3 regions of the Kitasatospora sp. NPDC088783 genome follow, and region 3 is predicted to be linked to each of the others. Evidence: riboswitches for the same ligand, from Rfam matches in the RefSeq annotation. Region 3 holds a riboswitch; each other region holds the start of a gene.
What was found. A riboswitch is a leader RNA that binds a small molecule or an ion and turns the genes downstream of it on or off. The one in region 3 is predicted to bind cyclic di-AMP.

Region 1: it holds a riboswitch for cyclic di-AMP, as region 3 does, so the genes downstream of both, ACIP60_RS33295 (M23 family metallopeptidase) here and ACIP60_RS06930 (transglycosylase family protein) in region 3, are expected to answer to the same signal.
Region 2: it holds a riboswitch for cyclic di-AMP, as region 3 does, so the genes downstream of both, ACIP60_RS10750 (transglycosylase family protein) here and ACIP60_RS06930 (transglycosylase family protein) in region 3, are expected to answer to the same signal.

The regions. Positions count from the first base shown of each region.
Region 1 is NZ_JBIVKJ010000019.1:23,385-26,647, reverse strand. It holds gene ACIP60_RS33310 (TetR-like C-terminal domain-containing protein) at 1-37, opposite strand, end outside; gene ACIP60_RS33305 (alpha/beta fold hydrolase) at 37-915, opposite strand; gene ACIP60_RS33300 (YiaA/YiaB family inner membrane protein) at 1,101-1,391, opposite strand; cyclic di-AMP (ydaO/yuaA leader) riboswitch at 1,633-1,782, shown strand; gene ACIP60_RS33295 (M23 family metallopeptidase) at 1,793-2,599, shown strand; gene ACIP60_RS33290 (hypothetical protein) at 2,652-3,263, opposite strand, start outside.
Region 2 is NZ_JBIVKJ010000003.1:496,897-500,159, reverse strand. It holds gene ACIP60_RS10755 (cytochrome P450) at 1-694, shown strand, start outside; cyclic di-AMP (ydaO/yuaA leader) riboswitch at 927-1,125, shown strand; gene ACIP60_RS10750 (transglycosylase family protein) at 1,129-1,821, shown strand; gene eno (phosphopyruvate hydratase) at 2,148-3,263, shown strand, end outside.
Region 3 is NZ_JBIVKJ010000002.1:566,785-570,047, forward strand. It holds gene ACIP60_RS06925 (CapA family protein) at 1-4, shown strand, start outside; gene ACIP60_RS06930 (transglycosylase family protein) at 27-1,250, opposite strand; cyclic di-AMP (ydaO/yuaA leader) riboswitch at 1,254-1,421, opposite strand; gene ACIP60_RS06935 (MFS transporter) at 1,908-3,263, shown strand, end outside.

The DNA.
Region 1 (3,263 bases), on a different contig from region 3:
CCACCACGGCGGCGGTGGAGAGTCCGGCGCGGGGCATCAGCGGGCGGTCCCGTTCTCGTCGGACGGGCCTGCCTGCCCGGCCTGCCCGGCCGGCCCGCCCAGTCCGGCCAGGAAGGGCAGCAGGGCGTCGGCGACGGCCTGCGGGTGACTGGCCATCGGGTAGTGGCCGGCGCCGCCGATCATCACTGTGCGGCCGCGCAGCGCGGCGGCCTGCCGGTCGGCGACCAGCCCGGGCCGCGGGAAGTCCGGGTCCTTGTCGCCCATCAGCACCAGTGCGGGCACGTCGACCGCCGCGCACCAGCCGACCGGCGCGGAGTCGCCCCTCAGGTAGCCGCGCAGCGCGGCCTTGCGGGCGGGCTCGCGGAGCATCGCGGCCAGCCCGGCCCGGTAGGCGTCGAAGTCGGCGGGCCGCTCGCCCGGGTAGTAGAACTTCTGCATCGCGCTCCACAGCCCGGGGAACGCGGTGACCAGCGGGGCGGCCAGGCCGAACAGCGCCTTCTGGAAGCCGTTCAGCGGCAGGTTCTCGACGAACGCGTCGATCAGCACCACGCCGCCGGTGCGCCCGGGGGCGAGCGCGGCGGCCCGGACCACGCTGGCGCCGGTGTACGAGCTGCCGACCAGGACGGCGCCGCGCAGGTCCAGGTGGTCCAGCAGGGCCGCCAGGTCCTCGGCGATCGCGGCCGGGCTGTGGTCGGTGAAGCCGGTCGAGGACTCGCCCATGCCGCGCAGGTCCATGCTGACCACCCGGTGCCCGGCGGCGCCCAGCAGCGGGGCGAGGTGGCGGTAGACGGCCCGCTTGTCGAGCATGCCGGGCAGCAGGACGACCGGGACGCCGGGGCCGGGGGCGTCGTCGTAGGCGATCCGGCCGCCGGTGACGTCGAGGTACCGGGTGGTGGTGCCGAGGGTGCTGTTCATCGCGGGCCTCCTGGCGGGCGTCCGGCGCTCCGGGCGCTCAGGGCCCGGCTCCTGCCGATAGCCATAAAGCTAAGGCTAATAGCCTTAGCCGTCAACTCCCGGCCACCGGCCCGCCCCTGCCGCCCGCCCCTGCCGCCCGCGCCGCCCGCCCGCCGGGCGCTCGGATCCCGCCAGGCCCCGTCCGGTCAGATCCCGTCGACCTTGAACGGGTCGTGCTCGGCGAGCAGCTTCTCCAGCCGGGCCTGGTCGACCCGGCTGGTGAGCGCGCCCTCGTCCTGGCGGTCGCGGATCACCTTGGCCAGCGTGAACGCGGAGGTGATCTCGTAGAGCAGGCCGACGCCGAGGAAGGCGCGCATCCAGGCGCTGACCGGGAGGTAGGCGATCCCGAGGACGAGGGCGGCCGTGGCGAACGCGAAGGAGGCGACGGCCTGCAGGTAGTAGGCGGAGGTGGTGCGGTGCGGCACGGATGCGGTCATGGGGCCAGGGTCCCGCCGGGGGCCGCGGGGGGTCGTGAGTACGGATACTCAACCGCGCCGTCACGGTCCGTCATGTCCGGAACCGGGCCCCTTGGCGAACCGTCACAAATCGCCCATAGGGCGTCAGGAAAGTTTCACTGCACCTCGGTAGGCGCTTGGAATCATGGGGTCCATAGGATTAACGTTTGATAACGCAGCGCGGTCGGCAACGCCGTAACCATGCGGCACCGTGCGCCACGCCTAATCCATCGGGCCCACCCCCGCGGTCGGGCCCGGGAGCCGGGGAACCACGTTCCACCGGGGTGAATCGGGACGGCCCTGGGCCCGACCGTAGGAGACCTTCCACCTCCGAACCCGTCAGCTAACCCGGTCGGCGGCAGGGAAGGAAGGAGCGCGCCCCCGTGGCGTCGACCTACACCGAGAGCACCGGCACCCAGCTGCTCGACCACCCGGTCGAGACCGAACCCGTCCGGCCCCGGCTGCCCCGCCAGGCCCGCGTCGGCGCACCGCTGCTGGGCGTCACCGCGATGACCGCCGCCCTCGGCGCCACCGGCCTCGCCGCCGCCCCCGCCCAGGCCGCCGCACCGGCCCCGGCCCCCGTCGCCGCCGCCGACGAAGCCTCCGAGGGACTGCTCGCCGCGGACCCGGGCCTCGCCCTGGCCGCCCGCATCCTCCAGCAGGCCGACGGGCAGCGCACCGCCACCGAGGAGTCCGCCCGGGTCGCCGCCGCGCAGGAGGCGGAGGCCAAGCACGCCGACCGCCGGGCCGAGACCGCGGCCGCGCCCGAGACCGCGGCCACCGAGGCCACCGCGGCCGAGGCCGTCCTGCCGGTCGCCGGCTACCGGCTGGCCGACCCGTCCGCCCAGCCCGGTGCGCACTGGGCCCACCTGCACACCGGCCTGGACTTCGCCGCCCGCACCGGCACCCCCGTCACCGCCGTCACCGCCGGCACCGTCACCTCGGCGGGCTGGTCCGGCACCTACGGCTACCGGGTCATCCAGACCCTCCCCGACGGCACCGAGCTCTGGTACTGCCACCTCTCCCGGATCGCCGCCCCCGCCGGCCGGGTCGCCCCCGGCACCGTCCTCGGGGCCGTCGGCGCCACCGGCAACGCCACCACCCCCCACCTGCACCTCGAAGTCCGCCCGGGCGGCGCGGCCCCCGTCGACCCCCTCCCCTGGCTGCACCACCTCGGCCTCCGGCCCTAGGCCCCGCCCGGGGCGGTGCGCGGCCCTCTCGCGCCCGGCCGCCCCGGCCCGCTCAGTACTCCTCGGGGGCCAGCTCCGGGAACTCCTCCAGCAGCAGCCGCGGCAGCCCCGGGACGGTCCACTCGCCGCACAGGTCGATCGCGGCCTGCGCCACCGCCTCCTCGAACTCCTCGAACGCGCCGGTGAGTTCGGCGGGCATCGGCAGTCCGCGGGCGTTCAGCTCGGCGAGGTTGCGGTAGCTGCGCCGCATCAGGCCCTGCTCCAGCAGCCGCCGGGCCCCGTCGGTGGAGACGCCGATCAGCAGCGGCCGTCCCGGCTGGTCCCAGTGGCCGTCCCCGTCCAGGCCGGGCACCCGGTCGAAGGCGGCGAAGCGCTCCTCCTCCGGGAGTTCGCGGAACGCCGCCAGCCAGGCCCGGACCGCACCGAGGTCCGCGGTCGGCACCCCGTCCGCGCGCAGCAGCAGGGCGTACAGCCGGGGCCAGGTCACCAGGTCGGAGCGGCGCAGCAGGGAGAGCAGCACCTCGCCCTGCCAGTCGGCCTCCGCGCGGAGCTTCTCCGCGCGCTTGGCGTTCAGCCGCCGGGCCGCCCGCTGCCACTCGATCAGCAGCCGCACCGCCGCCGGGTACGCCGCCGGGTCGCCGTCCGGCTGCACGTACAGGTGGAG
Region 2 (3,263 bases), on a different contig from region 3:
CAAGAGGGGAGGGGTGGGCCGCGCGGTCAAGCAGATCCGCGGCTACCTGGCCGACCTGATCCACCGCAAGCGGGCCGACCTCGGCGACGACCTGATCTCCGGCCTGATCCGGGCCGGTGACCACGGCGAGCACCTGACCGAGAACGAGGCCGCGGCGATGGCCTTCATCCTGCTGTTCGCCGGTTTCGAGACCACCATCAACCTCATCGGCAACGGGATGCACGCGCTGCTGCGCGACCCGGGACAGCGCACCCTGCTGCAGGACTCGCTGGCCCGCGGCGAGTCCGGCCTGCTGGCGACCGGGATCGAGGAACTCCTGCGCTACGACGGCCCGGTGGAGCTGGCGACCTGGCGCTTCGCCACCGCGCCGCTGACCATCGGCGGGGTGGACGTCCCGGTCGGCGACCCGGTGCTGGTGGTGCTGGCCGCGGCGGACCGCGACCCGGCCCGGTTCGCCGCCGAGAACACCCTCGACCTGGCCCGGCAGGACAATCCGCACCTGGGTTTCGGTCACGGCATCCACTACTGCATCGGCGCCCCGCTGGCCCGGCTTGAGGGGCAGCGCGCGATCGGCAGCCTGCTGACCAGGCTCCCGGACGTCCGGCTGGCCGCCGATCCGGCCGAGCTGCGCTGGCGGGGCGGGCTGATCATGCGCGGTCTGCGCGACCTCCCGGTCTCCTTCACGCCCCGCTGACGCCGTTTCAGCACCCGCGACACGCCGCCGTGCTGGGCCGACGACGCGCCGGGGCGGGGGCGCGCGTCGCACTCCCGTCCGGGACGAATCCGGACATACCTGGATCGTTCGTTGACGAAGTGGGAATTTCCGTGATTTCGGCGTGATCATGGTGATATGAGCTTGTGATTGCTCGTCAGCTTTGCTTACTCTCCGACATGCCCGCAGCTGCGGGCCCCGATCGCGGCACGCCGAGTCCTGTCCGCCGCGTCCTCGGGCCACCGACCAGGTACCGGACAGGAGTGGGGGAACCAGTGTGAACGCCGTAGTCCCAACGGCTTGGGGTGAAGCCGCCGAGCAACGGGCGCAAGCGCGCCCGGACCGTCCGGCGGCCGGGCCAGCCTCCCGGTCCGAACCCGACAGCTCACCTCGCAGGCGTGCGGAGAGGATGTCCCGTGCTGTTCACCCACACTGTTCGTCACCCCCGTAGTACCAAGGCCGAGAAGGTCATCGCCGCCGCCGGCGTGGCCTCGGTCGGCCTGGCACTTCCCCTGTTGGCCGCCACCGGAGCGGTCGCGGCACCCGTCGACACCTGGGACCGCGTGGCCCAGTGCGAGAGCGGCGGGAACTGGGGCATCAACACCGGGAACGGGTTCTTCGGCGGCCTGCAGTTCACCTCCTCCACCTGGCGCGCCTACGGCGGCGGCCAGTACGCGGCCCGCGCCGACCAGGCCAGCCGCTCCCAGCAGATCGCGGTGGCCGAGCGGGTGCTCGCCTCCCAGGGCCCCGGCGCCTGGCCGGTCTGCTCCAAGCGGGCCGGGCTGGTCAAGGGCGGCGCGCCCGCCGAGGTGTCCGCCGACACCGCCTCGCGCTCCGAGGAGCGCCCCACCGCGCCCCGGCGGCCGCAGGACTCGCCGTCCAAGCGGCCGGCCGAGACCGCCGCCGACCCCCAGGACGCGCCCCAGGCCCCCCAGCCGGCCCCGCAGGGCGCCGCCGGCGGCTACACCGTCCAGGGCGGCGACACGCTCTCCGCCATCGCCGCCGCGCAGCACGTGGCCGGCGGCTGGGAGTGGATCTACCAGGCGAACCGGCAGCTGATCGGCGCCGACCCCGACCTGATCCTGCCCGGACAGGTACTCGCCCTCTGACGCCGGGGCCCGCACCGGGCCCGGCACCCGGCCCGGCACCCGGCCCGGCATCCGGTCCGGCATCCGGGACGCGAGGCCCGCGGACCTGACGAGGTCCCGCCGCCGCCCTGACGAGGGCCGCGTCCCCTGACGCCCCGTCCGCTCCCGGCGCGCGCCGAGCAGTTCGCGCCACCGGGAGCGGCGGACCGGCCGTCAAACAGGTGAACTACCGGTGAGTAGCCGGGCCACACCGTGAGACGGGGCCCGGCCGGGCGTGGCCGCGGCGCGCTGTGCGGCTAGGCTCTGGTCGTAACGACCACACATCCGCTTCCGCTAGGAGATGCCTCGTGCCGTCCATTGATGTCGTCGTAGCCCGTGAGATCCTCGACTCCCGCGGCAACCCCACGGTCGAGGTCGAGGTCGGTCTCGACGACGGCAGCACCGGTCGCGCGGCCGTCCCGTCGGGTGCCTCCACCGGTGCCTTCGAGGCGCTGGAGCTCCGCGACGGCGACAAGAACCGCTACTTCGGCAAGGGCGTCGAGAAGGCCGTCCTCGCCGTGATCGAGCAGATCGGCCCCGAGCTGGTCGGCTACGACGCCACCGAGCAGCGCCTGATCGACCAGGCCATGCTCGACCTGGACGCCACCCCGGACAAGTCCTCGCTCGGCGCCAACGCGATCCTCGGCGTCTCGCTCGCCGTGGCGCACGCCGCCTCCGAGGCCAGCGACCTGCCGCTGTTCCGCTACCTGGGCGGCCCGAACGCCCACGTGCTGCCCGTCCCGATGATGAACATCCTCAACGGCGGCTCGCACGCGGACTCCAACGTCGACATCCAGGAGTTCATGATCGCCCCGATCGGCGCGGAGTCCTTCTCCGAGGCCGTCCGCTGGGGCGTCGAGGTCTACCACACCCTCAAGGGCGTGCTGAAGGAGCGCGGGCTCTCCACCGGCCTGGGCGACGAGGGCGGCTTCGCCCCGAACCTGGACTCCAACCGCGAGGCCCTCGACCTCATCACCGAGGCCATCAAGAAGGCCGGCTACACCCCGGGCAAGGACGTCGCGCTCGCCCTGGACGTCGCCGCCTCCGAGTTCCACAAGGACGGCGCCTACCAGTTCGAGGGCAAGGCGCTCTCCTCCGCCGACCTGATCTCGTACTACGCCGAGCTGGTCGCCGACTACCCGCTGGTCTCCATCGAGGACCCGCTGGACGAGTCGGACTGGGACGGCTGGAAGGCCATCACCGACGCGCTGGGCGACAAGGTCCAGCTGGTCGGCGACGACCTGTTCGTCACCAACCCGGAGCGCCTGCGCAAGGGCATCGAGACCGGCACCGCCAACGCCCTGCTGGTCAAGGTCAACCAGATCGGCTCGCTCACCGAGACCCTGGACGCCGTCGAGCTGGCCCAGCGCAACGGCTACCGCTGCATGATGTCGCACCGCTCCGGCGAGACCGAGGACGTCACC
Region 3 (3,263 bases):
GTGACGGCGGCCGGTCCGGGCATCCGTCAGCCCAGGTCCAGCACCTGGCCGGGCCGGATCAGGTCCGGGTTCTCGCCGATCAGCTGCTGGTTCGACTTGTAGAGCTCGGACCAGCCGCCGCCCACGGCGTTGCTGCGGGCGATCGAGGCCAGCGTGTCGCCGGGGCCTACGGTGTACGGCTGCGCGGACGGGGCCGGGGACGCTGCCGGAGCCGGGGCCGCCGGGGTGGTCGGGGCCGCCGGGGTGGTGGACGCGTCCGTGGGTGCGGCCGTGCCGCTGCCCGCGCCCGGGGCGGTGGTGGTGCCGCCGCCGGGCGACGCGTCCGGGGTGCTGCCGGTGCCGGTGCCGGTGCCGGTGGACGGGCCGGGCGACGGGGTGACCGGGAGGGTGGGCAGCAGGCCGCCCCCGTTCCCGTTGTTGGTGCCGGTGCTGCCGTCGGTGGGCGTGTTCGGGCTGGGCGAGGCGGTCGGGTCGGTGGGGTCGCCGGGAGCGGCCGGGTCGGTGGGGGGGACCGGCGGGACGGTCGGGGTGGCCGAGGCGTCCGGGGCGTTCGGGGTGGGGACGGTCGGGTCCGGGGTGGTCGTGGTCGGCGCGCTCGGGTGCGGCTGGGGGTGCGTCAGCTGCATGTAGCGCTCGTACAGGCTCTGGTGGCTGGTCCAGAACCAGGCGCCGTTCTTCTCGTACCAGTACACGTGCGAGACCGGGTCGTAGCCGGGCAGGCCGGAGAACACCGGCGTGCTCTTCCCGTCCGGGACGGTGCTGCCGTCCGGGGCGGAGTTGACCGCCGCGACGCCGCGTGCGCCGCGCAGCGAACCCGTCTCGTCCGCCGAGTCGTTGTCGTCGACCACGCCCGGCGCGCTGGCGGTGTTCAGGCCCGCGTCGTCCGCACACGCCGACCAGGGCGAGGGGCCCTCGGTGGCCAGGATGCGTTCGGCGACGGCGATCTGCTGGCTGCGGGTGGCCCCGTTCGGCAGCGCCGAGTACTGGGTGCCGCCGTAGTCGTTCCAGCGCTGGGCGGTGATCCCCAGGCCGCCGTAGATGCCGTTGCCCGCGTCGGAACTCCAGTTCCCTCCGCTCTCGCAGTCGGCGACCCGGTCCCAGACCGCGCTGGGGGCGGCGTGTGCGCCGGTGACGGCGAGCAGCGGCAGGGCGATGCCGACACCGGCCACGCCGGCCGCCGCGATCGCCCGCTCGGCCGCCTTCTCCGCCGGACCCTGCCGACGGTGGCGTCCCGAACCCGTGAAGAGCATGCGAGATCCTCTCCGCACGCCTACGGGGTGAGCTGTCGGGTTCGGGCCGGGAGGGAGGCCCGGCCGTCGCGCCCCGGTCACCCGGTGCGGACGGCTTCACCCCTAGCCGTGGGGGACGGCAACAATCGTGGTTCCCCCGTCCCTGCCCAAGGGTCTTGGTGGTCGACCCGCAGCGCGGTGGACAGGGCTCGGCGTTGTCGCGTGCGGGGGCCCGGCGGTGCGAGCCGGGGCGAGCCTATTCACTCGAACGTGGCAATCACAAGCGCGTCGCGCTCGGATCACGCCCTCGTCACGTCGGGTCCTGCGTGGTGTGTGGACGACCTGTTGACGGGAGATCGGGCGGGAGGACGAGGGGAGGGTCGGCGGATCGGTGGGAGAAGTCTGGCCGATCGGTGGGATTGGGGTGGGAGGGAGCGGGGAAGGCCGGTGCTCCGCCGGGGTGGTGTCGGCGGCTCTCGCCCGCCAACTGCCTTTGAGGGTAGCCGAGTTGGGTGTAAACGGGGCATTCGGCGCGTTGCGGATAAATGATGCGACAGGGGGTCGGCGGGCTTCCTACGATCGCCCTGCTCGCTGTTCCGGTGGGCGCGTCGCCGGGTCCGTCGAGTTCGTCGGGTCCGACAGGTCCGTCAGGTCCGTCGAGTCCGTTGGGGAGGTTCCGTGGGCGCCCTGATTCCTGAAGTGCTCCGCACCGAGCGCCAGTTCGCCAGGCTGTTCGTCGGCCAGTCGCTGTCGACCCTGGGAGACCGGGTGTCGTTCGTGGCGCTGCCCTTCGCCGTGCTGTCGATCGGCGGCTCGGCCGTCGACGTGGGGCTGGTGACGGCCGCCGGGCTGCTCCCGCTGCTGGTGTTCGCCCTGGTCGGGGGCGTCTGGGCGGATCGGATACCGAGACGGCGGATCATGCTGGCCTCCGACCTGCTGCGGTGCGCCGTCCAGGCGGCCGTCGCGGTGCTGCTGCTCACCGGCACCGCCCGGGTCGGGCTGCTGGCGCTGCTGATGGCGCTGTTCGGGGTCGCGGACGCCTTCTTCCTCCCCGCCTCCACCGGGTTGCTGCCCCTGCTGGTCCCCGCCGATCGGCTGCGCGAGGCGAACGCGCTGAGCGGGTTCGTCCAGTCGACGGGCCTGGTGGTCGGCCCGGCGCTGGCCGGTCTGCTGATCGCGGCGGTCGGCCCGGGGGGTGCGCTGGCGATGGACGCCGCGAGTTTCGCGGTCAGTGCCGCGGTGCTGGCCCGGCTGGGCGCGGTCGACGGTGCGGTCGCGGCGGGCGGCGTCGACGGCGGGGCCGAGCGGGGCGAGCGGCCCGGGTTCCTGGCCGAGCTGCGGATCGGCTGGCAGCAGGTGCGCAGCCGGACGTGGGTGTGGTCGAGCATGCTCGCCATGGCGGTCTACCACGTCGTGGTGCTGCCCTCGGTGTTCGTGCTCGGGCCGGTGCTGGCGAAGCGCGAGTGGGGCGGCGCCAACGCCTGGACGGTGGTGGTGATCGCCTTCGGCCTCGGCTCGATCGTGGGGGACGTGTGCTCCTACCGGTGGAAACCGGCCCGCCCGATGGCCGTCGCGGCGGTGGCGATGGCGGTCGCCTCCTGCCAGGCCGCGATCATCGGCTCCGGTGCGCCGGTCTGGGTGATCGCCGCCCTGAAGGCGGTCACGGGCGTGGGCGTGTCCCTGTTCTTCGTGCTCTGGGAGACCTCGCTCCAGGTGCACATACCGGAGCGGGTGCTCTCCCGGGTCAGCTCCTACGACCACCTGATCGCCGTCGCCCTGATGCCGCTCGGGCTGGTGCTGGCCGGTCCGCTCTCCGAGAGCCTCGGCGTGCGTCCCACGCTGTTCGGGATGACCGCCCTCGCCGTCCCGGTCGCGTTCGTCCTGCTCGCGCTCCCCGCGGTCCGTCACCTGCCGGCGAGCCGGCCTCCCGAGCCGGAGCCCGAGCCGGCGGCCGGACTTGGACCTGAGCCGGAGCCCGCGCCCGGGGTCCGGACGGCGGCGGGGACGGTGGCGGGAGCCGCCGGGCGCCGGGAG